Regions from separate parts of the Comamonas sp. DB36 genome, predicted to be linked through region 1. Evidence: riboswitches for the same ligand, from Rfam matches in the RefSeq annotation. Region 1 holds a riboswitch; each other region holds the start of a gene.
The links. A riboswitch is a leader RNA that binds a small molecule or an ion and turns the genes downstream of it on or off. The one in region 1 is predicted to bind cobalamin.
Positions count from the first base shown of each region.

Region 2: linked by a shared signal. The riboswitch ahead of ACSVDO_RS11495 (TonB-dependent receptor domain-containing protein) and the one ahead of ACSVDO_RS07725 (TonB-dependent receptor domain-containing protein) in region 1 are both predicted to bind cobalamin.
Region 3: linked by a shared signal. The riboswitch ahead of ACSVDO_RS24200 (TonB-dependent receptor) and the one ahead of ACSVDO_RS07725 (TonB-dependent receptor domain-containing protein) in region 1 are both predicted to bind cobalamin.

Region 1 covers NZ_CP196631.1:1,620,318-1,627,153, reverse strand. Annotated here, with positions in the region: gene ACSVDO_RS07735 (bifunctional adenosylcobinamide kinase/adenosylcobinamide-phosphate guanylyltransferase) at 1-504, opposite strand, end outside; gene ACSVDO_RS07730 (cobyrinic acid a,c-diamide synthase CobB) at 501-1,919, opposite strand; gene ACSVDO_RS07725 (TonB-dependent receptor domain-containing protein) at 1,901-3,757, opposite strand; cobalamin riboswitch at 3,835-4,072, opposite strand; gene ACSVDO_RS07720 (DUF904 domain-containing protein) at 4,201-4,416, shown strand; gene ACSVDO_RS07715 (cell division protein ZapA) at 4,413-4,784, shown strand; gene ACSVDO_RS07710 (YoaK family protein) at 5,209-5,991, shown strand; gene ACSVDO_RS07705 (hypothetical protein) at 6,091-6,666, opposite strand; gene ACSVDO_RS07700 (CsbD family protein) at 6,769-6,836, opposite strand, start outside.
Region 2 covers NZ_CP196631.1:2,488,064-2,494,899, reverse strand. Annotated here, with positions in the region: gene ACSVDO_RS11500 (ABC transporter substrate-binding protein) at 1-83, opposite strand, end outside; gene ACSVDO_RS11495 (TonB-dependent receptor domain-containing protein) at 65-1,918, opposite strand; cobalamin riboswitch at 1,981-2,211, opposite strand; gene ACSVDO_RS11490 (CopD family protein) at 2,219-2,689, opposite strand; gene sstT (serine/threonine transporter SstT) at 2,700-3,926, opposite strand; gene rlmB (23S rRNA (guanosine(2251)-2'-O)-methyltransferase RlmB) at 4,170-4,925, shown strand; gene ACSVDO_RS11475 (aldo/keto reductase) at 4,937-5,920, opposite strand; partial or broken gene ACSVDO_RS11470 (helix-turn-helix transcriptional regulator) at 6,021-6,197, opposite strand; gene ACSVDO_RS11465 (hypothetical protein) at 6,239-6,451, opposite strand; gene ACSVDO_RS11460 (dihydrolipoyl dehydrogenase) at 6,559-6,836, opposite strand, start outside.
Region 3 covers NZ_CP196632.1:683,968-690,803, reverse strand. Annotated here, with positions in the region: gene ACSVDO_RS24215 (mandelate racemase/muconate lactonizing enzyme family protein) at 1-520, opposite strand, end outside; gene ACSVDO_RS24210 (LysR family transcriptional regulator) at 622-1,512, shown strand; gene zigA (zinc metallochaperone GTPase ZigA) at 1,726-2,940, shown strand; cobalamin riboswitch at 2,963-3,235, shown strand; gene ACSVDO_RS24200 (TonB-dependent receptor) at 3,316-5,439, shown strand; gene ACSVDO_RS24195 (ABC transporter substrate-binding protein) at 5,429-6,514, shown strand; gene ACSVDO_RS24190 (FecCD family ABC transporter permease) at 6,511-6,836, shown strand, end outside.

The DNA.
Region 1 (6,836 bases):
GGCCACGCGCTGGTTGAGCACGCCCAGCGCGTCGACAAACGCGCGCACTTCGCGGCCCAAAGGAATCACGCCCAGGCCGATCTCGTTGCCCACGATCACCACGGGCCCGGAAGCGTGCGCGAGCGCATCAACGAACGCATCGGCCTGCTCGGCCCAGGTCTGCGCCCCAGGCAAATGGGCATTCATGGGCATCATCCAGTTGGTGAGCCACATGGTGAGACAGTCGATGACCAGCAGGCAGTCGGGCCGGCTGCGTTCGCGCAGCGCCGACGCCAGGTCCAGCGGCACTTCGATGGTGCCCAGGCCCGGAACGCGCGCGGCGCGGTCGTGCTGGTGGCGCGCGATGCGCGCCGCCATTTCAGCGTCATAGGCCTGGCCCGTGGCCAGCAGCCAGGCACTGTGCGCGGGCGACTGCGCAATCCATTCCTGGGCCAGGTTTTCGGCGCGGCGCGACTTGCCGCTTTTCTGCCCGCCCAGGATCAATTCGCTGCGCGCTGTCGTCATGCGTCCACCTCCCCGTCTTGCCCGTCGGCCCGCGCGCCCAGCAGCGCAGCGATGGCGCGCGGGTGCGAGGCGAACCAGGCATGGAAAAAACTCGCGTGCAGGCTGCCATGGCGGTACAGCCACTCGCCATTGTCCGCTCCCGGCGCTTCATCGGGCCGGTGGCTGCGGCCCAGCGGCGTCGCCGCGCTGTCCAGCCGCGCGTAGTGGAAAGTGTGGCCGCGCAGCGTGCCCCAGGGCGTGGTCAGTTGCTGCATTCCCAGGCCGGCCAGGCGCTTTTGCATCTGCGCCCTGCCCGGCATCAGCCCCCACAGCGGCGCCCAGCTGCCATCGGCGGTGGTAATGCCTTCGCTGAGCGCGAGCATGCCGCCGCACTCGGCCCAGATCGCCTTGCCCGCGCGCCAATGGGCCAGGATGTCGGCCTGCAGGGCGCTGTTCGCGACCAGGCGCGCGGCATGCAGCTCGGGGTAGCCGCCGGGCAACCACAGCGCGTCGCATGCGGGCAGGCGCTCACCGGCCAGCGGCGAGAACATGCGCAGCTCGGCGCCCAGCGCGCGCAGGCATTCAAGATTCGCGGGGTAGACAAAGCTGAACGCCGCATCGTGCGCCACCGCAATCACACGGCCCGCGAGCCACGGGCCCAGGGCTTCGGGCTGATCGGCGGCGGGCAGCGCGGGCGGCGCAAACTCCACCGCCCATTGCTGCCAGTCCTGCCAGCTGCGCTGGCCCAGCGGCGTGGCGGCCAGCGCATCGGCCGCGGCGTCCAGCCGCTGCATGCCGTCAGTGAGTTCGTGCGCCGCGACCAGGCCCAGATGGCGCTGGGGCAGCAGCGCCGCGGCGCCCGACGCGGGCTGGGCCTTGGCATCGGCGCTGATGCGCTGCACCGCGCCCTGCCACAGGCTGTCCGCGCGCACGCCGGCCTGCAGCAGCTGCGCATGGCGCGCACTCGCCACGCGGTTGGCGAGCACGCCAGCCCAGCGCAGCCCCGGCTCGAAATGCTGCAGCCCATGGGCCAGCGCGCCCAGCGTGGCCGACATGCCCGAAGCGTCTATCACCGCGAGCACGGGAATGTCCAGCAGCCGCGCGAGATCGGCCGCGCTGGGGCTGCCGTCGAACAGGCCCATCACGCCTTCGATCAGGATCAGGTCGGCGCTGCACGCGGCCGCGTGCAGGCGCGCGCGCGCATCGGCCTCGCCCGTCATCCACAGGTCCAGAGAATGGACCGGCGCGCCGCTGGCGAGCTGGTGCCAGTGCGGATCGAGATAGTCCGGGCCGCATTTGAAGACCTGCACGCGCCGGCCCTGGCGCGTGTGCAGCCGCGCCAGCGCGGCGGTGAGCGTGGTCTTGCCCTGGCCCGACGCGGGCGCGGTGATCAGCAGCGCGGGGCAGCGCACGGAATTCAAGGTGTGGGAGTCCATTGCAGGCTCACGAAGAAGCGCCGGCCTTCGGTGGCGTAGGTGGCGGCGGTCTCATAGTGTTTGTCGAACGCATTGTCCAGGCGCGCGAGCAGCTTCCAGTCGCGCGCGAGCGTCTTGCTCGCCGAGAGATTCCACAGCGCATAGCCGCCCAGCACCTTGGTGTTGGCCGCGTCGTCGAAGCGGCGCGCGCTCCACTGCACATCGGCACCCCATTGCCAGCCCGCGATCCGGCGGCTTGCGCCCAGCGTGCCGAACTGTCTGGCGCGGCGCGTGAGGTACAGGCCGGTGGCGCCGTCCTTGGCCGAATTGAAGTCGAGCGCGCCATGCCAGCGCACGCCCAGCGCCTGGGTCGCGGCGGCCAGCGTCAGGCCCTGGTATTCGGCCTGGGCGACGCTCACGTAGCAGCCCTGCGCGCTCGCGCAGCCGCGCGCGCCGGCCTGATACGACACCTGGTCGCTCACGCGGTTGCGATAGGCCGTGGCCGAGAATTCATTTTGCTGCGCGCGGTAGCGCAGACCCAGCTCGAGGTTGCGGCCGTTTTCGGGCGTCAGGCTGGCCGTGCCGTAATTGCTGAAGCGCTGGTAAAGCGTGGGCGCGCGAAACGCCGTGGCCGCTGCGGCCGTAGCGCGCCATTGCGGCGTGAGGTCGTAGCCGTAGGCCAGGCTGCCGGTTTGCTTGCCACCGAACTCGCTGTCGCTGTCGTGGCGCAGCTGCGCCTGCAGATGCTGCTTGCCCGCATGCCACTGGTAGCCCAGCGCCAGCGCGTTCTGCGCGCGCTCGCGATCCACAGGCGCATTCTGCAGCGCGTCTTCGCGGCGCTCCAGCGTCGCCGAGAAGGTCTGCGCGCCCAGGCGCCACTGGTTCTGCCAGGACATGCCGCGCAGCTGCGTGGTGCTCAGATAGGCCGTGGGCGTGGTCTCGTAGCGATCCTCGGACGCATTGAGCGCGAGCACGCTGCTCCAGCGCTCGCTCCACTGCGCGCTCCACTCCATGCCCGCGGCATGCATGCGGTGCAGGCTGCGGTCATCGACGCCCGGCCGGGTGCTGTTGTCGTAACCCGCGTCGATGTCGCTGGCCAGCAGCGAAGCGCGCAGTTGGTGCTGGTCATTGATGCGCCAGCCCAGCCGCGCCGCGCCCGACAGGCTCTTGTAGCCATCGCGGTCGGCATTGCGGCTGGGGCGCACATCGAAGCCGTCGCTGCGTTCGCCGGCGATGTCCAGCGCATAGTCCCAGGCCTTGTCTTCGCCGCCCACGCCGCTGACGCCGGCCTGGGCGCGCCGCGTGCCGTTCGAGCCCAGGCCCACCGACACCGACGGCGTGAACGCCTGCTCGGCACGGCGCGTGAAGATCTGCACCACGCCGCCGATCGCGTCGGAACCGTAGATGGCCGCGGCCGGGCCGCGCAGCACTTCGATGCGATCGATCATGGCCAGCGGAATGCTTTCCCAGGTCGGGCCGCCGCTGCCGCTTTGCGAGGAAAAGCGGATTCCGTCGATATAGACCGCCGTATAGGCGGTATCGGCGCCGCGCAGCATGACGCTGGTGGTATTGCCCAGGCCGCCGTTGCGCACCATCTGGATGCCCGGCAGGCGCGCGAGCACATCGGCCAGACCGGTCGCGCCGCTGGCCTCTATGGTCGCGCGGTCGATGACGGACATGTCGGCCAGCAGCTGCTGCGCGGACTGGGGTGCGCGCGCGGCCGTGACCACGGTCGTCGTGCTCTGGGTTTCGGCCAGCGGCTGGGCCTGCACGCCGGGGAAAACAGCCGACAAGGCCAGGGCCAGAACGCAGGGGCGCACGCACAAGGGCGCGGCAGCGCCGGAAGAAGGGTAAAACATGAGTATCAACGTGAAGGCACCCGGCGCCGACCTTCCCGTCAGCTATGGGTCAAAGCAATCCGTGTCGCGGGCGACGGCGGACCACACCTCGTTGGCCGGTATCCGGGCTGGGCGGAGCACACTCTTGCAAGCCTTCCCAGCGCAGCGCCAGTGGCAAGTAAAGAAGAGCCGAGCATCGCAAAAACACTCATCCGCTGACCGTTGCGGGGGCAGCGCAGGCACGGAACATCCGCATCGCGGCGACTCCTCCCTGCTTCCCGTTGAACTGCGCGCCCGGGAGCCAAGCGCACGAGCACCAACGGCGGTGATTGTATCCGCGCCCGCTTTCCATGGGCCGGCCCTGCCGTTTTGTAGGACGACGGAGAATTTGCGGCGCCATCCAGCGCCTTCGCTACTGTTTCTTACGCATATCCCGGGCTACAAGTTCTACAATCAGCGAGTCTATGTCTGCCCAGTCACCCCTCGACCTTATTTCCGACCGCGTGGAGCGACTTCTGTTGCGCCACGAGGAGCTTCAGCGCACCAATGCCCTGCTGGCCGAGCAGGTCGCTGCACTGACCCAGGAGCGCGATTCGCTGCGCTCGCGCCTGAGCGCCGCGCGTGCGCGCGTCGATGCGCTGATCGAACGCCTGCCCAGCAACGAGGGAGCCGGCATATGAAGCAACTTGATGTCCAGATCCTGCACCAAAGCTATCTGCTGACCTGCCCCGAAGGCCACGAGGAGCGCTTGCTCGAAGCCGTGTCCCGCGTCAACGACACCATGGCCCGCATCCGCGATGCGGGCAAGGTGCGCTCGCGCGAGCGTGTGGCGGTGCTGGCAGCGCTCAACATGGCGTTCGACATCGTGACCGCCGAGCGCGCCCCCGCGCCCGAGCCTGTCGAGCAGCCCGCTGAGGTCGAAGAAGATCCGGCGGCCGCCGACGCCTGGGCCCAGGCCATGATCCAGCAGCAGGCCGACGCGCAGCGCATCGTGGCCCTGCTCGAACGCCTCGACCAGGCGCTCGAGGCCGACGCACAATTACTGTAAAAAATCGGCCCGGCCGCGCCCAGCTCCGCGCATCCGCACTACAATGAAAGCGTCTGCGAATCTGCCGGGCTTTATATTTCCTTGAACCAATGCTCATTGAGCCCGGGCTTGGTACATCGCTTGATGAGCGTGATCGTCTCGCGTTAGATGAACCCAACGTCAAGCTGCCCTTGCCCCCCTGAACCCCGGTTCAGGATGCCGGTCCGGTGTTTCGCAGACACCTTATTTCTTGTGCAAGTTGCGAGCGTTCATCGCCGCCGCCAGTGACTTGCACAGCTGTTTTGAATTGAATTTGCCCGCTGATGCGGGCTTTTTCATTTTCGCCCCCGTTGCGGCAGCGGGCTGGCCCGCTGGTCGAGGCCCGCCAAGCGGTCAGCTGCAAGCGCAGGGCGCATTTCGCAAAAACAGGTCCGTGGAGCTTCCTATGCGCAGACTTCGCCATCTCACCAATCGCCACCGTGCACGTTCCACCAATCTGGCCCTGGGGTGGCTGCTGGCGTTCAATGCGGGGGCGGTCAATGCAGGCGGATTTCTGGTGCTGCACATGTACACCTCGCACATGACGGGTTTTGCCTCGCAATTGGCAGACGGCCTGGTGCTGGAAAACGGCAAGCTGCTGCTCAATGCGCTGGGCGCCATCTTGTCTTTCATGACAGGCGCCGCCGTGTGCGCGGTGCTGGTCAACTGGGGACGCCAGCGCCAACACTATAGCGTCTATGCCCTGCCCTTGATGCTCGAGGCGCTGATGCTGCTGCCTTTCGGCATCATGGGCGCGGCGACGCTTGCCTGGAACACGCCGTTTGCCGTTCCGCTCACCGTGCTGCTGCTGTCCTTCATGATGGGCCTGCAAAATGCCGTGGGCTCCAAGACGTCGGGCGGAAGCACGCGCACCACCCATATGACGGGCAACTTCACCGATCTGGGCATGGAACTGGGCAAGATGCTTTTCTGGCGACGCCACGCCGGCACAGCGCTGGCCGACGCCCAAGCGGTAAGGCACGACTGGACGCGCATGCGCACCTGCGCCGGGCTCATAGGCATGTTCGTGCTCGGCAGCCTCGCCGGCGCACTCGGGTTCAAGCACATCGGCTTCTTCTGTGTCGTTCCGCTGGCGGCACTGCTGCTCGCACTCTCCGTGCCGCCTTTCCTGCGCGACGCCAGGCGCTCGAGCATGCGGCTCGCGGACTTCTTGAAAGCCAGCGATTGATTTCAGGCGCAAAAAAACCGCAGTTCCCGTGAGAGAACTGCGGCTTGCGTGCATCAGCCCGGGGCCCGCAATACGGGCCCGCAGAGCTGCTGGAGCCTGTTATTGGCCGTGGACGCGCTTGGCGTCGGCCACGCACTTGTCCTTGGCATCGCCGCTCAGAGCATCGCAACGCTCACGCGCTGCCTTGTATTCGGCTTCACGCACGTTCTGGTTCGCATCCTTGCGCGCTTCCGACACGTCGGCAGCCTTCTTGGCGGGGGCTACGTTGGTCTCGGCGCGCGCATCCGCAACCTTGGCGGCTTCCAGCGCCTTCACATGCTCAGCCTTGGCATCCTTGACGCAGACATCCTTGGGGTTGCCCTTCAGGTCATCGCATTTTTCCTTGGCGACGTCATAGGCGGCATCCGCCTTGGCCTTGGCCAGGTTGTGGCGATGGCGCTCGCTGGCATCGCCGCGGTAGTCGAGTTCAGCTTCGGCGACCTTTTCACGGCCCTTGGCTTCTTTCTCGCAGACATCCTTGGCATTTCCCATCAGGGATTTGCATTGTGCTTTCGCTGCCTTGTAATCAGCGCTGATCTGATCCTTGGCCGCCTTGTGCTCAGCGGGCGTCATGGCGAACACCGACGACATGCAGGCAACGGCGCAAACGGCGGTCAGTTTTTGTTTGAAGTTCATGATTATCTCCCTGTATTTTTAACGCGCAGTCATGGGCAATGGAATCAACTCTTGAAAACCATGCGCGACTGCATTGGACAAGCTCGTGGACGGCGAGAACCGTTATTTATCGAAACGGAAGTCGGGATTGCGCTTTTCCCATTCCTTCAGTTGCGTTTCGGCTTCATCCT
Region 2 (6,836 bases), 870 kb from region 1:
AGCGCGGGCGCGGTCGCAGCCAGCAGCACGCAGGCCGCGAGCAGCCAGGGCGCGAGGCGCGCGCTCAGTTTGCGGGCGCCCATTTCACGCTGACGAACAGGGTGCGGCCCGCGTTGGCATAGCCTTTGGTGGGCGCATAGTCGCGGTCGGCGACGTTGTTGACGCGTGCCAGCAGCGACCAGTCCTTGGCCAGCTGGTGCTGGGCATAGAGGTTGACCACGCCATAGCCGCCCAGGCTGGCCGAGTTCTCGGCATCGACAAAGCGTGCGCTGTAGAGCTGGGCTTCGGTGCCCAGCGTCCAACCTGCAAGCTGGGTGTCGGCCGAGAGCTTGAGCATGCGCTTGGAGCGGTAGGGCAGCAGCCTGCCGTTCTCGAGGTTCTTGGGGTTCAGGAAGTCCAGCGACAGTCCCAGGTTCATGCGGTCCAGGCGCGTCGAACTGGTCAGTGTCAGGCCCTTGAGCTCCACGCTTTCCCAGTTGCGGTAGCAGTTGCAGGCCGGCGAACTGGTGAAGTCATAGGTGATCTGGTTCTTGATCTTGTTGCGATAGGCGACGGCAGACAGCTGCTGGTTACCCGTGTTGTAGTGCAGACCGGTTTCGACATTGGCGCTGCTTTCGGGCTTGAGATCCGCCGCGGCCTGGCCCGTGAAGCGCTCGTAGAGCGTGGGCGTGCGAAAGGCCGTGCCCGCCGACACCACCCAGCGCAGGCTGTCATTGAGCTGCAGCCCATAGCCCAGGCCGCCCGTGGTCTTGCTTTGCTGCTCGCGCACGCGGTCGTGGCGCACGTTGGCGTCGAGCTGGTGCCGGCCGCTGGCATAGCGCCAGCCGGCCGACAGCGAGTTCTGCACGCGCTTGCTGTCGGTGTTCTGCGTCCAGGCGTAATCGGTGTTCAGCCGGTCTTCGCGGCGCTCCAGATCGATGTTGACGCGGCTGTCACCCAGCTTCCACTGGTTCTGCAGCAGGTAGTTGCTGCTGCGGCCGTCGTTGCCTTCGGGGGAATCGGTGAAGCGCCGGATGTCGCTGCGCGCCTGGCCCAGCTGCACCACGCTCTGGTAGGTATCGCTCCAGGCGGCCTGCCAGCGCAGCGTGCCCGAGGTGTTCTTCACGCGGTCGTAGTCGTCGAACGGCGCGGCGCTCTGGTCGTATTGCGCCTTGAGGCGGTTGTGCTGCAGGCGCGTGTCGATCTGGTGAATGCCTTGCCTGTAGCCCGCGTTCAGGCCCAGCGAGCTGTTGCTGTAGCCATCGCGGTCGGGGTTGGGTGTCCAGGGGTTGCCCGGGTTCACGTCGAAACCGTCGCTGCGCTCGTCCGCCACATGCAGGCCATAGCTCCAGCCGTTGGCGCCGCCTTGCAGTCCGGTGGAAATCTTGGAGGTGCCCTGGTTGCCCAGGCCGGCTTCGGTGTATGCACGCAGCGGGCCGTCGCCCTGGCGCGTGAAGATCTGCACCACGCCGCCCATTGCGTCCGAACCGTAGATGGCCGCGGCCGGACCGCGCAGTATCTCGATGCGGTCGATCTGCGCCAGCGGCAGCGCGGCCCACGCTGCGCCGCCCTGCAGTTCCTGACTGTTGAAGCGCACGCCGTCGACGAACACCGCCGTGTGCTGGTTGCCCATGCCGCGCAGGAACACCGAGGTGGTCTGGCCCGGGCCGCCGTTGCGCGTGATCTGCACGCCAGGCACCTGGGCCAGCAGGTCGGCGACGCCCGTGGCGCCGCTGCGCTCTATGGCCGCGCGGTCGATCACGCTCATGTCGGCGGTGACGGTGCGCAGCGGCTGGGCTTCTCGCGCAGCCGTGACCACCAGGGTGTCGAGCGCGGAGCCGGTCTGCGCCCAGGCCGGCGCGCACAGTGCCATGGCGGCAAACGCGCAGGCGTGCAGTCGCACCGCAGCGCCGGTGTTCGGTCGAAAGGAAATAGTCATGAAGGATTACCAGTTCGCGCCCGCGACCCCGCCGGCGCTTCACTCACAAGGTTGCCGCGCATGCAGCAACCGCCTTGTTGGCCGGTATCCAGACTGGTGAATCACGCACATCGCCTTCCCGGCGGCTGCGCCAGTGGCTTGTCGATGCGCGCCGGCCCGAATGTTCGGGCCGCTTCACTCACTGTTGCGGGGGCAGTACAGGCTGGAGCGATGCATTGCGCATCGCCGCCCTGTTTCCCGTTTAACGGCCCGGCAAGATTTGCCGGGCCAGCACCAACGCGGTGATTCTAATCGGCGCTGTCAAACGGACAGCCGCAGTGCCGTGACGATGGCCACGCCTATTGCGAGATTGGCCGCGACCCAGACGCGGATGCTGGCCAATGCCTTGCCGCCTGCGGGCCAGTCGGCGGCCTGCACCGCGCGGTCCAGACGCTTGAACAGCGCAAAGCGGATATGGCCGAAGATGCCGGCCATCACCAGGCCCAGCGCGGTCATGACTTTCCAGGCCAGCGGCATCTGGAACTGCAGTTCGGCCTGGTCCGCCATGTGATAGACCGAGGCGACCATGCCCGCGCCCGACAGCAGTACCACGGCCACGGTCACCAGCATGGCCGCGAAGAAGCGTTGCAGCACGTTGTGCATCAACGGCACGCGCTGCGCGGGCGCCAGCGACTGCACGGCGGGGCGCAGGAAGAAGTGGGAGAACGCCATGCCGCCCAGCCAGACGATCACGGCCAGCAGATGGATGTATTTCAGGGGGGCGAACAGCATGGGACAGGTCTCAGATCAGTGCCGCGTTCTTTCGCTCCTCGGCCTGGCAGGCCGCGGCGGTGAAGATCACGTCGGTGGAGGAATTCAGCGCGGTTTCGGCCGAGTCCTGCAGTATGCCAATGATGAAGCCGATCGCCACGACTTGCATCGACACATCGCTGGAAATGCCGAACAGGCTGCAGGCCAGCGGAATCAAGAGCAGCGAGCCGCCGGCCACGCCCGCGGCGCCGCAGGCGCAGACCGAGGCCACGACGCACAGCAGGATGGCCGTGGGAATGTCGACGACGATGCCCAGCGTGTGCGCTGCGGCGAGCGACAGCACGCTGATGGTGATGCTGGCGCCGGCCATGTTGATGGTCGCGCCCAGCGGAATCGCGATGCTGTAGGTGTCTTCGTCAAGGTTCAGACGCTTGGCCAGGGCCAGGTTGATCGGAATGTTGGCCGCCGAGCTGCGCGTGAAGAACGCCGTCACGGCGCTTTCGCGCAGGCACATCAGCACCAGCGGATAGGGGTTGCGGCGGATCTTGGCAAACACGATCAGCGGGTTGACCACCAGCGCGACAAACAGCATGCAGCCGACCAGCACCGTCAGCAGGTGGGCGTAGCCCAGCAGCGCGGCCATGCCGGCGTCGGCAAACGTTGCCGCGACCAGGCCGAAGATGCCCAGCGGCGCGCAGCGGATCACGCCCTGGATGACGAGCGTGATGGCGTTCGACAGGTCGCCCAGCAGCTTGCGCGTGCCTTCGCTCGCATGGCGCAGCGCCAGTCCCAGGCCCACGGCCCAGACCAGAATGCCGATGTAGTTCGCGCTCAGCAGGGCGTTGACCGGGTTGTCGACGGCGCTGAGCACCAGCGCCATCAACACTTCCTGCACATTGCCCGGCGGTGTGACGCCCGTGGCCGCGGTCTGCAGCACCAGCGTCGAGGGGAACAACATGCTCGCGAACACGCCGACGATGGCCGCGGCCAGTGTGCCGACGACATACAGCCACAGCACGGGGCGAATCAGCGTCGAGTCTCCGGGGCGGTGGTTGCTGATGGACGCCATCACCAGCATCAGCACCAGCACCGGGGCGACGGCCTTGAGCGCCGAGATGAACAGCTTGCCCAGCAGCCCCACACCGGGCGTGGCCGCCGGGAAAAGAAAGGCAAACGCAATGCCGGCAATCAAGGCCAGCACGATTTGCGTCACAAGGCTGGTGCGCTGCATCAGGTGCAGCAATGGCTTGAAGATCATGGAATAAAGAAGAACGAATGGGGCCGAGGGAGCAGGGCGCTGCGGCATGCCGGACGCGGCAGCACGGGCAGCCGTGCCGCGGGAGCCGGGAGTTTAAGCGCTGGGCAAAACCCCGCCGCACGGCAGGATGCTAGGCGGCATGCGGCCTGGCAGCGTAGTTAGCAACAGCATTGGCGCCGATTTGTCGCTTTCGATGCCACCGGGAATGTGCCGGGCATGGGCTTGGGTCGATAATCGAAGGCTATGTCGTCCCCCAAAGTTCTCTTCGGCTTCCACGCCGTAGGCGTGCGTCTGAAGACCGCGCCGCAATCCATCGTCGAAATCTACTACGAGGCTTCGCGCCGCGACGCCCGCATGCGCCAGTTCCTGGACCGTGCGCGTGAAGCCGGAGCGCGGCTGATCGAAGCCGACGGCGAACGCCTGGCCAAGCTTGCCGGCAGCCACGGCCACCAGGGCGTGGCCGCGCGCGTCGAGCCCACCAAGCAGATCACCTCGCTTGACGAGCTGCTCGAAAACCTCGAGGAAAGCGGCGTGAAGAACCCGCTGCTGCTGGTGCTCGACGGCGTGACCGATCCGCACAACCTCGGCGCCTGCCTGCGCGTGGCCGACGGCGCGGGCGCGCACGCGGTGATCGCTCCCAAGGATCATGCGGCCGGCATCAACGCCACCGTCGCCAAGGTCGCCAGCGGCGCAGCCGAGACCGTGCCCTATTTCATGGTGACCAATCTGGCGCGCACGCTCAATGAGCTCAAGGAGCGCAACATCTGGATCATCGGCACCAGCGGCGATGCCGACAAGAACATCTACCAGATGGACCTCAAGGGCCCGGTCGCGCTGGTGCTGGGCGCCGAAGGCGACGGCATGCGCCAGCTCACGCGCAAGACCTGCGACGAGCTGGTGAGCATTCCCATGCAGGGCGCGGTCGAAAGCCTCAACGTGTCGGTGGCCAGCGGCGTGTGCCTGTTTGAAGCCGTGCGCCAGCGGCTCGCCGCCGCCTGAAGACGGCCGTCTCAGTCGCGCGCGCCGGGCTCGGCGCTGGCGGCGTTGAGCAGCGCCAGGTCATCCGCTGACAGGCGAAGCTGCGCCGCCGCCATCAGCTGCTGGAGCTGGTCAAGCGTGCTGGCGCTGGCAATCGGCGCCGTGATTGCCGGGCGCTGCATCTGCCAGGCCAGGGCCACCTGGCCGGGCTGCGCGCCCAGGCGCTGGGCCACGCTGTCCAGCGCCTGCAGAATGCCCAGTCCGCGCGGATTCAGATAAGTGCTCACGGTCTTGGCGCCGCGCGGGCTCTTGCCGGCGTCGGCCTCGCTGCGGTATTTGCCCGTGAGAAAGCCCGCGGCCAGGGCGTAGAAATTGATCACCCCGATTTCCTGGGCAACGCACAGCGGCGCGAGTTCGCGCTCGAACACCGCGCGATCGCAGAGGTTGTACAGCGGCTGCAGGCTTTCATAGCGCGGCAGGCCCAGGCGCTCGCTGGTCAGCAGCGCCTCCTTGAAACGTGCCGCGCCGTAGTTCGATGCGCCTATCGCGCGCACCTTGCCCGCGGCGATCAGGTCGGCATAGGCGCCCAGCGTGTCGGCCAGCGGCACCTCGGCGTCGTCGTCGTGGGATTGGTAGAGGTCGATGTAGTCGGTCTGCAGGCGCTGCAGCGAAGCTTCGACTGCCGCGCGGATGTACTCGGGGCGCAGACCGACCTTGTCGTCGCCCATGTCCTTGCCGACCTTGGTGGCAAGCACCACCTGCTGGCGCCGCCCGCTGCGCTGCAGCCACTTGCCGAGGATGCGCTCGGATTCTCCGCCCGTGTGCCCGGGCACCCAGCGCGAATACACGTCGGCGGTGTCTATGAAATTGAAACCTGCATCAAGCCAGGCGTCGAGCAGCGCGAAGGATGTGGCTTCGTCCACGGTCCAGCCGAAGACATTGCCGCCAAAGCACAGCGGCGAAACCTGCAGGCCCGAGCGGCCCAGTTGTCGAAACGAAGGAGAGGAAGCATTCATCGGCGTGTCCTTTGCATTGGGGATGCTTCCATTATGCAAACACGCCTCCTGCGTATCAGCCCATGACCTCGCTGTCGTCGCTGCGCTGGCGGGTGTGGAATTCCAGGCCCAGCACGCGCGCCATTTCGCTGAGCGTGGACAGGCGCGGGTCCAGGCCGCCGCTTTCGAGGCGCTGCACCGTCATGCGCGAGAGTCCCGCGCGTTCGGCCAGATCGGCCTGTGTCATCTGCGCGGCCTTGCGCGCCTGGGTCAGTTGTTCTATCAGGGGGTGGGTCATCTCGGGGATGTTAACGCCCCTGCCTGGCGCTGGCGGGCTGCTCAGGCAAACAGATTGAGCCGGGTTCCGAGCAGGCCGAAGCGCGCGAGCTCCGGCTGCAGCAAGGCCTGCTGCGTGGCCGCAGGTGCTGCCGCGTTCTGCGCTGCGGCGCGTTCGCCGCGGCGAACCACGGCCAGGCTCTGGGCATCGACCACGCGCTGCTGTGACCAGGCCCGGTTGGCATTGTCGAGAGCGCGTTGGTAAGTGATGTCCATGATGCCGATGACCTCTGGGGTCTTTGATTGAAGTGGCTCGACTTTAGCGCTGCACGCCACTTCGCCATGGCCCGAAAAAAGCCCGGCCTACCGTCCTTTACCGGCGATCAGTCGAGGCAATCGAGGCTGCTTTGCTCGCAGTAATGCGGGCCTGGCGTGGCGCGCGGCGCGTGCACATGGGCCTGCAGATCGCGCAGCGCGGTGCGCAGGCCTTCCTCTATGACCGGGTGGTAGAACGGCATCTCGAGCAGTTCGGCGACGCTGCTGCGCCGCGCTATCGCCCAGGCCAGCAGATGGGCCAGATGCTCGCCTGCGGGCGCGCACAGCTGCGCGCCCAGCAGCTCGCCGCCGTCGGCGCGCGCATACAGCCGCAGCACGCCCTGGT
Region 3 (6,836 bases), on a different replicon from region 1:
AGCGGCCGGTCTTCATCTTCACGGCCTGGAAGCCCAGCTCGACATAGCCGGCCATCTCTTCGCCCACCTGCTCGGCCGTCTTGCCTTCGACGTAGTAGCCGCCGCTGGCGTAGGCGGCGACGGTCTCGAGCTCGACGGCGCCCAGGTACTTGTGCAGCGGCAGACCGGCGCTGCGCGCGTTCAGGTCCCACAGCGCGATGTCCAGCGCGCTGAGCGCGCGCATGACCGTTCCCATGCGGCCCTGCAGCAGCGCCTCCTGGTACATCTCCTTCCACAGGCCTTCGACGGCCAGCGAATCGCGGCCCAGCAACACGGGAGCGAGCAGCTGCTCCACGGCGACGCGGAAGATCTCGCCCGCGGCATTGCCCACGTAGCAAAAGCCTATGCCTTCGACGCCGTCCGAGCTGCGCACCTTGACCAGGCCGTAATGGCGATCGACCACGGTGCGGTTGGCGAGATAGGTGACCTTGTCCAGCGGCACGCGGGCGACGCAGACTTCGATGGATTCAATGATGGGCATAGTGTCTCCTTGAAAAGCGGGGGGAATGGAGCCACTGTGCCGCGCCACGTCCCGACAAAGAAGCTGCTTTTCAATGGTTCAGATAACGTAAAATACGTCGGATGGACAGCCGCTTTCTCCAGAGTTTCGTGACCGTGGTCGACTTCGGCTCCATCGCCGATGCCGCGCGGCGGCTCGATCTGCCGGCCACGACCGTCGCCCAGCAGATGCGCGCGCTCGAGGCCGACATCGGCGGCAAGCTGCTCAAGCGCGCGGGGCGCACGGTGCAGCCCACGGTGCTGGGCTCGCGCATCGTCGACCAGGCGCGCGAAGTGCTGCGCGGCGTGCGCGACCTGCGCTCGGCGGCGTCCGACACCGAACTGCCCGCGGGCCCGCTGCGCCTGGGCGCCACGCCCACGGCCTTGATGGGCCTGGCGCCGCCGCTGCTCAGGCGCTGGATGCGCACCTATCCCGACATCCAGATCTACATAGAACCCGGCACCTCCACGCTGCTGCTGGACCGCGTGATGGCCGGCGAACTCGACGTCGCCATCCTCGTGCACCCGGCGTTTGCGCTGCACAAGACCTGTGAATGGCGGCTGCTGCGCGAAGAGCCGCTGGTCCTGCTGACGCCGCAGCGCATGCGCGTCGACGACCCGCTGATGACCGCAGCGCGCGAGCCTTTCATCCTCTATGACCGCAAGGTGATGGCCGGCAAGCTCGCCGATGACTACCTGCGCAAGCAGGGCATCAAGCCCAAGGTGCGCTTCGAGCTCGACGGCATAGAGCACATCGCGCAACTGGTGGCCGAAGGCTTCGGCGTGTCGGTGCTGCCCGACTGGCCGCAGCTGGGCCAGGCCGACACCCGCGTGCGGCGCTGGCCCCTGCCCGCGGGCGCGCCCGCGCGCCAGGTGGGAATGGCCTGGCTGCGCTCCTCGCCCCGCTCGCCACTGGCCGGCGCGCTGCATGCGCTGGTCGAGGCCGCGGAGCCGGCGAATTTCCCCATCCGCTGAAGCGCCACTGCCGGCGGCCAGGACGCCGCCAGCGCGGGCGCGCCTTTCTCCGCTGCGCGCGCCAGCGCCGATCAGGCCACGGTCCATAGGTTGGTCGCCTCCCCTGGCTTGCTTTTCGTCATCCTGTTATTGTTATGTTATAACGTCCAAATACGCAACAAATGGACAGATCGCAGGCCTTGTCACCGGCCACTTTCTTTCCCTCATCCCACGATGCCCACCCCCACACTCCCCCCTCCGGCCAGAAAACTCCCCGTCACCGTGCTCTCCGGTTTTCTCGGCGCGGGCAAGACCACGCTGCTCAACCACATCCTCAACAACCGCGAAGGCCGGCGCGTGGCGGTGATCGTCAACGACATGAGCGAAGTCAACATCGACGCGGCGCTGGTGCGCGCCGGCGGCGCCGAGCTCTCGCGCACCGGCGAGAAGCTGGTCGAAATGAGCAATGGCTGCATCTGCTGCACGCTGCGCGAGGACCTGCTGATCGAAGTCGACCGGCTGGCGCGCGCCGGCCGCTTCGACCAGCTGGTGATCGAGTCCACGGGCATCTCCGAGCCGCTGCCCGTCGCCGAGACCTTCACCTTCGAGGGCGAAGACGGGCGCAGCCTGGGCGAAGTCGCCCGGCTCGACACCATGGTCACGGTGGTCGATGCCTGCAACTTCCTGCGCGACTACAGCGCGCGCGACAGCCTGCGCTCGCGCGGAGAATCGATGGGCGAGGACGACCAGCGCACGGTGGTCGATCTGCTGATCGAGCAGATCGAGTTCTGCGACGTGCTGGTGCTCAACAAGATCGACCTGGTGAGCGCCGAGGAACGCGCGCGCCTGCTGGCCATTTTGCAAAGCCTCAACCCGCGCGCGCGCATCGAGCTGGCCGCGTTTGGCCAGGTGGCGCTGGAACGCGTGCTGGACACCGGGCTGTTCGACTTCGAGGCCGCGGCGCGCGCGCCGGGCTGGCTGCAGCAGCTGCGCGGCACGCAGGTGCCCGAGTCCGAGGAATACGGCATCGGCAGCTTCGTCTACCGCGCGCGCCTGCCGTTTCATCCGCAGCGCTTCTTTGATCTGGTGCAAAGCGAATGGCCGGGCGTGCTGCGCTCCAAGGGCTTTTTTTGGCTCGCGAGCCACCCTACGCTCGCGGGTTCGTGGTCGCAGGCCGGCGCCGTCGCGCGCCATGGCCCGGCGGGCCGCTGGTGGGCGGCCGTGCCGCAGGAGCACTGGCCCCAGGACCCTGAAACCGTGGCGCTGATAAACGAAAAATGGGACCAGGACACGGGCGACGCGCGCCAGGAACTGGTGCTGATCGGCATCGATATGGACGAGGCCGCGCTGCGCGCGCGCTTCGACCACTGCCTGCTGAACGAAGCGGAAATGGCCTGTGGCCCCGATGTCTGGACGACCTGGCCGACGCCGTTTGCCGATTGGTCGTGATGCCGTGAGCGCGGCGCTTGCCCTTAGAATCCCCAGCGTTGGTGCTCGCGGCGTGGTTCACAGGCCGCAGTTCAACGGGAAGCAGGAGGACCCACAAGCCCCCAGCCGCTGAGATCCAGCGCTGGTGCGCCCCCAGGTCTGGCCTGCGCTGCCCCCGCAACGGTCAAACGGACGAAAGCGCCCCGGCGCTTTCAGCATCCCTCCACATAGCCACTGGACGCCTTGAACAAGCGTCTGGGAAGGCGATGGATGCAGTGCCGCCAGCCCGGATACCGGCCAACAAAGTGACAGCGCTGCCGCGCAGGCGGCGCTGTCGTAACGCCCAGACGCCGGCGGGGATGCCGGCCAGGGTTGCCTTTTTCGATTGCCTATTTCATGAAGCCCGTTCTTCGTGTGCGCATTGCTGCGCTCCCGTTCGCCCTTGCGGCCGCCTATCCGTGCATTTCCGCCCACGCCCAAGGCGTGCCCACCCTCGAAGCCATCACCGTCACCGAGGAACGCGGCGTCGCCACGCCGCTGGTGCAGAAATCGACCGCCGGCAGCCGGCTGGAACTCACGCCGTTCGAGACCCCGGCCAGCCTGGCCATCGTCACCGGCGAGCTGATCCGCGCGCTGGGCACGACCTCGGTGATAGACGCCAAGACCCTGGCCCCGGGAATGAGCTCGGCCAACAGCCCGGGCAATGGCGGCAATGTGCTCAGCGCGCGCGGCTTCACGGGCGTCAATTCGGTCAAGCAGCTCTACAACGGGCTGGAGCTGTCGAATGCGGGCGGCGTGGTGAGCTTTCCGTTCGATCCCTGGAACGTGGAGCGCATCGAGGCGCTCTATGGGCCGGCCTCGGTGCTCTATGGCGCGGGCTCCATCGGCGGCGCGGTCAACGTGGTCAGCAAGCGCCCCAACCCCACGCAGTCCTCGCATGAAGTGGGCCTGGGCCTGGGCGGCGACAACGCCTGGCACCGCGCGCTCAGCAGCACCGGGCCGCTGGGCAATGGCTTTTCCTACCGCGTGGACCTGAGCCACCGCAGCTCGGACAACTGGGTGGACCGCGGCGAATCGGAAACGCTGGCCGCCTCGGCCTCGCTGCGCTATGACGTGTCGCCCCAGCTGAACTTCATTCTCGCGGCCGATTACGGCCGGCAAAAGCCCATGCACTACCTGGGCACGCCGGTGTTCAACGGCGCGCCTGTGCCCGGCACCGAGACCAGGAACTACAACATCGCCGACAGCGACCTGTACTTCCAGGACCGCTGGGTCACGCTGGACACGCAGTGGCAGCCTTGGTCCGATGTGAGCGTGCACAACACGCTCTACAGCCTGGAGCACAACCGCCGCTACCGCGACGTGACGGTATTCACCTATCTGCCGGCCACATCCGCCGTGCGCCGCACGAGCTACCGCGATATTTCGTACTCGCGCCAGACCCAGGAAGGCATCAACACCTATGCGAAGTTCAGCGGGCAGCTTGCCGGGCGCAGAAACCAGTTTCTCGCCGGCGTGCAGCTCGAGCGCAGCTACTACGACCGCTTCGACAACAACCGCGGCGGCAGCTCCACGGTCGATGCGCTCAAGCCCGTGCCGGGCCGCTACCGCGATGCCTGGCAGGGCGAATCGATTCCCATGTACTTCCTCGATCTGGAACGCACGGGCATCTTCTTCGAGAACCACCTGACGCTCAGCGAGCGCTGGTCCGTGGTCGCGGGCCTGCGCCACGACCGCTACAGCACGGAGCGCGAGGACCGCCAGTCGAGCAAGATCACCAACGGCAAGGTCAGCGGAACGAGCGCCAGCCTGGGCGTGGTCTTCAACCCCGTACCCGACGTGGCGCTCTACGGCCAGGTCGCCACGGCGCAGGACCCGGTGACTTCGCTGGCCAGCATTGGCGCGAACCAGCAGGGCTTCGGCCTGTCCGCGGGCCGCCAGGTCGAAGTGGGCCTCAAGCAAAGCCTCTGGGGCGGGCGCTTCGACTGGACGCTTGCGGCCTATCATCTGGTCAAGAAAGACCTGCTGACCACCAACCTCGCGAACCCGACCCTGCAGGAGCAGGTGGGCCAGCAGTCGTCGCGCGGCATCGAGGCCTCGGCGTCGACGCGCCTGGGCAAGTGGCGCCTGGAGATCAACGGCACGCTGCTGGACCCCAAGTTCGACGACTTCACGGCCCAGGTCGGCGGCGGCGCGCGCCAGCTCGCGGGCAATGTGCCCATGACCGTGCCCAAGCGCAGCGCCAACCTCGCCGCGTTCTGGAACTTCGCGCCCGACTGGAGCGCGCGCACCGCGCTGCAGTACGTGGGCCAGCGTTACGTGAACAACACCAACACCGCGTCGCTGCCTTCGTACACCGTGGTCAACGCAGGCATCAACTGGCGCGCGACCAAGGGCATGACGCTGGACCTGCGCCTGGACAATGTTTTTGACAAGAGCTACGCCACCCAGGGCTCGGAAGTGCAGTGGATACTGGGCCGGCCGCGCACGCTGTGGCTGACGGGTGTCTATGCGTTCTGACGAGCGCATTCCCGGCCGCCGCCAGGCGTTGCTGCGCGGCCTGGCGGGCGCCGCCGGTCTTGCCGGGTTCGCAGGCGCGGTGCGCGCGGCCACGCAGATCAACGACGATCTGGGCCGCAGCGTCAGCGTCACGCTGCCGCTGCAGCGCGTGGTGGTGTTCAACCGCTACACGACCGAGTTCATTCGCGCCATTGGCGCGATGCCGGCCGTGGTCGGCGTGGACTTCGACGGCAGGCAGTACCCCGACTACTGGCCCGGCGTGACGCCGGCCATGCGCGCCGGCAGCGGCCAATCGAGCGTCAATTACGAAGCCATTGTCGGCATGCAGGCCGACGCGGTCTTCATGCCGCGCAACAGCGACTGGAAAAAGGCCGCGCAGGTGCTGCAGGGCTTGGGCATTCCGGTGATCGTGGTGACCGGCTGGGACCTGCTCAAGCACGAGTGGAATGTCACGCTGCTGGGCCGGCTGTTCGCCCGGCAGCCGCGCGCCGAGCGGCTCAACGCGTTCTATCGCCACTGGCGCGACACCTTGCGCGGCCGCCTGCAGGGCGTGACGCCCAAGCGCGTGTACTTCGAGGAAGTCGGCCTGTACAAGACCGCGCTGCAGGGCTCGGGCTGGCACGACATGATAGAGGCCGGCGGCGGGCGCAATGTGTTCGGCGACATCCAGCTGCCCGGCGGCGTCTCGCCGCGCGGCAATGTGCAGAACTTCGAAGTCGACCCCGAGGAGGTGCAGGCGCGCCGCCCCGAAGCCGTGATCAAGCTGCAGCCCGGCCAGTACCTGCCGCATCCGCGCGCGTTCTCGGCCGAGGTGCTGGGCCAACTGGCCGCGCGCCCCGGCCTGCAGGGCACGCCCGCGCTGCGCGACGCGCAGATCTTTCACCTGAGCTACTACCTCGCCTCGGGCTGCTCCAAGATCACGGGCGCGCTGCAGATCGCCCAATGGCTGCACCCCGAACGCATGGCCGGAATCGACCCGCAGGCCGTGATGGGCCAGTGGCTGCAGGAGTTCCAGGGCGTGGCCGCGCAGCGCGGCTACTGGCAATCGCTGCAAAGCGTGAAGGGGCCGGCATGAACAGCGCCGAACTGCCGCAGGCGCTGCGCCGGCTGCGCGCCAGCCGCTGGCGCGTGGCGCTGCTGGCGGTCGCTGTGCTGGTGCTGGCCGTGCTGGCTTCGCTGAGCCTGGGCGTGCAGTCGCAGTCCATGGGCATGGTGGCGCAGCAGCTGCTGTCGCTGCTGCCCGGTCTCGAATCTCTGGCGATCGACGGGCCGCAGCGCAATGTGCTGCTGCAGCTGCGCCTGCCGCGCACCGCCATGGCCCTGGTCTGCGGCGCGGGTCTGGCGCTGGCCGGCGTCGCCATGCAGGGCATCACGCGCAACCCGCTGGTCAGCCCCTA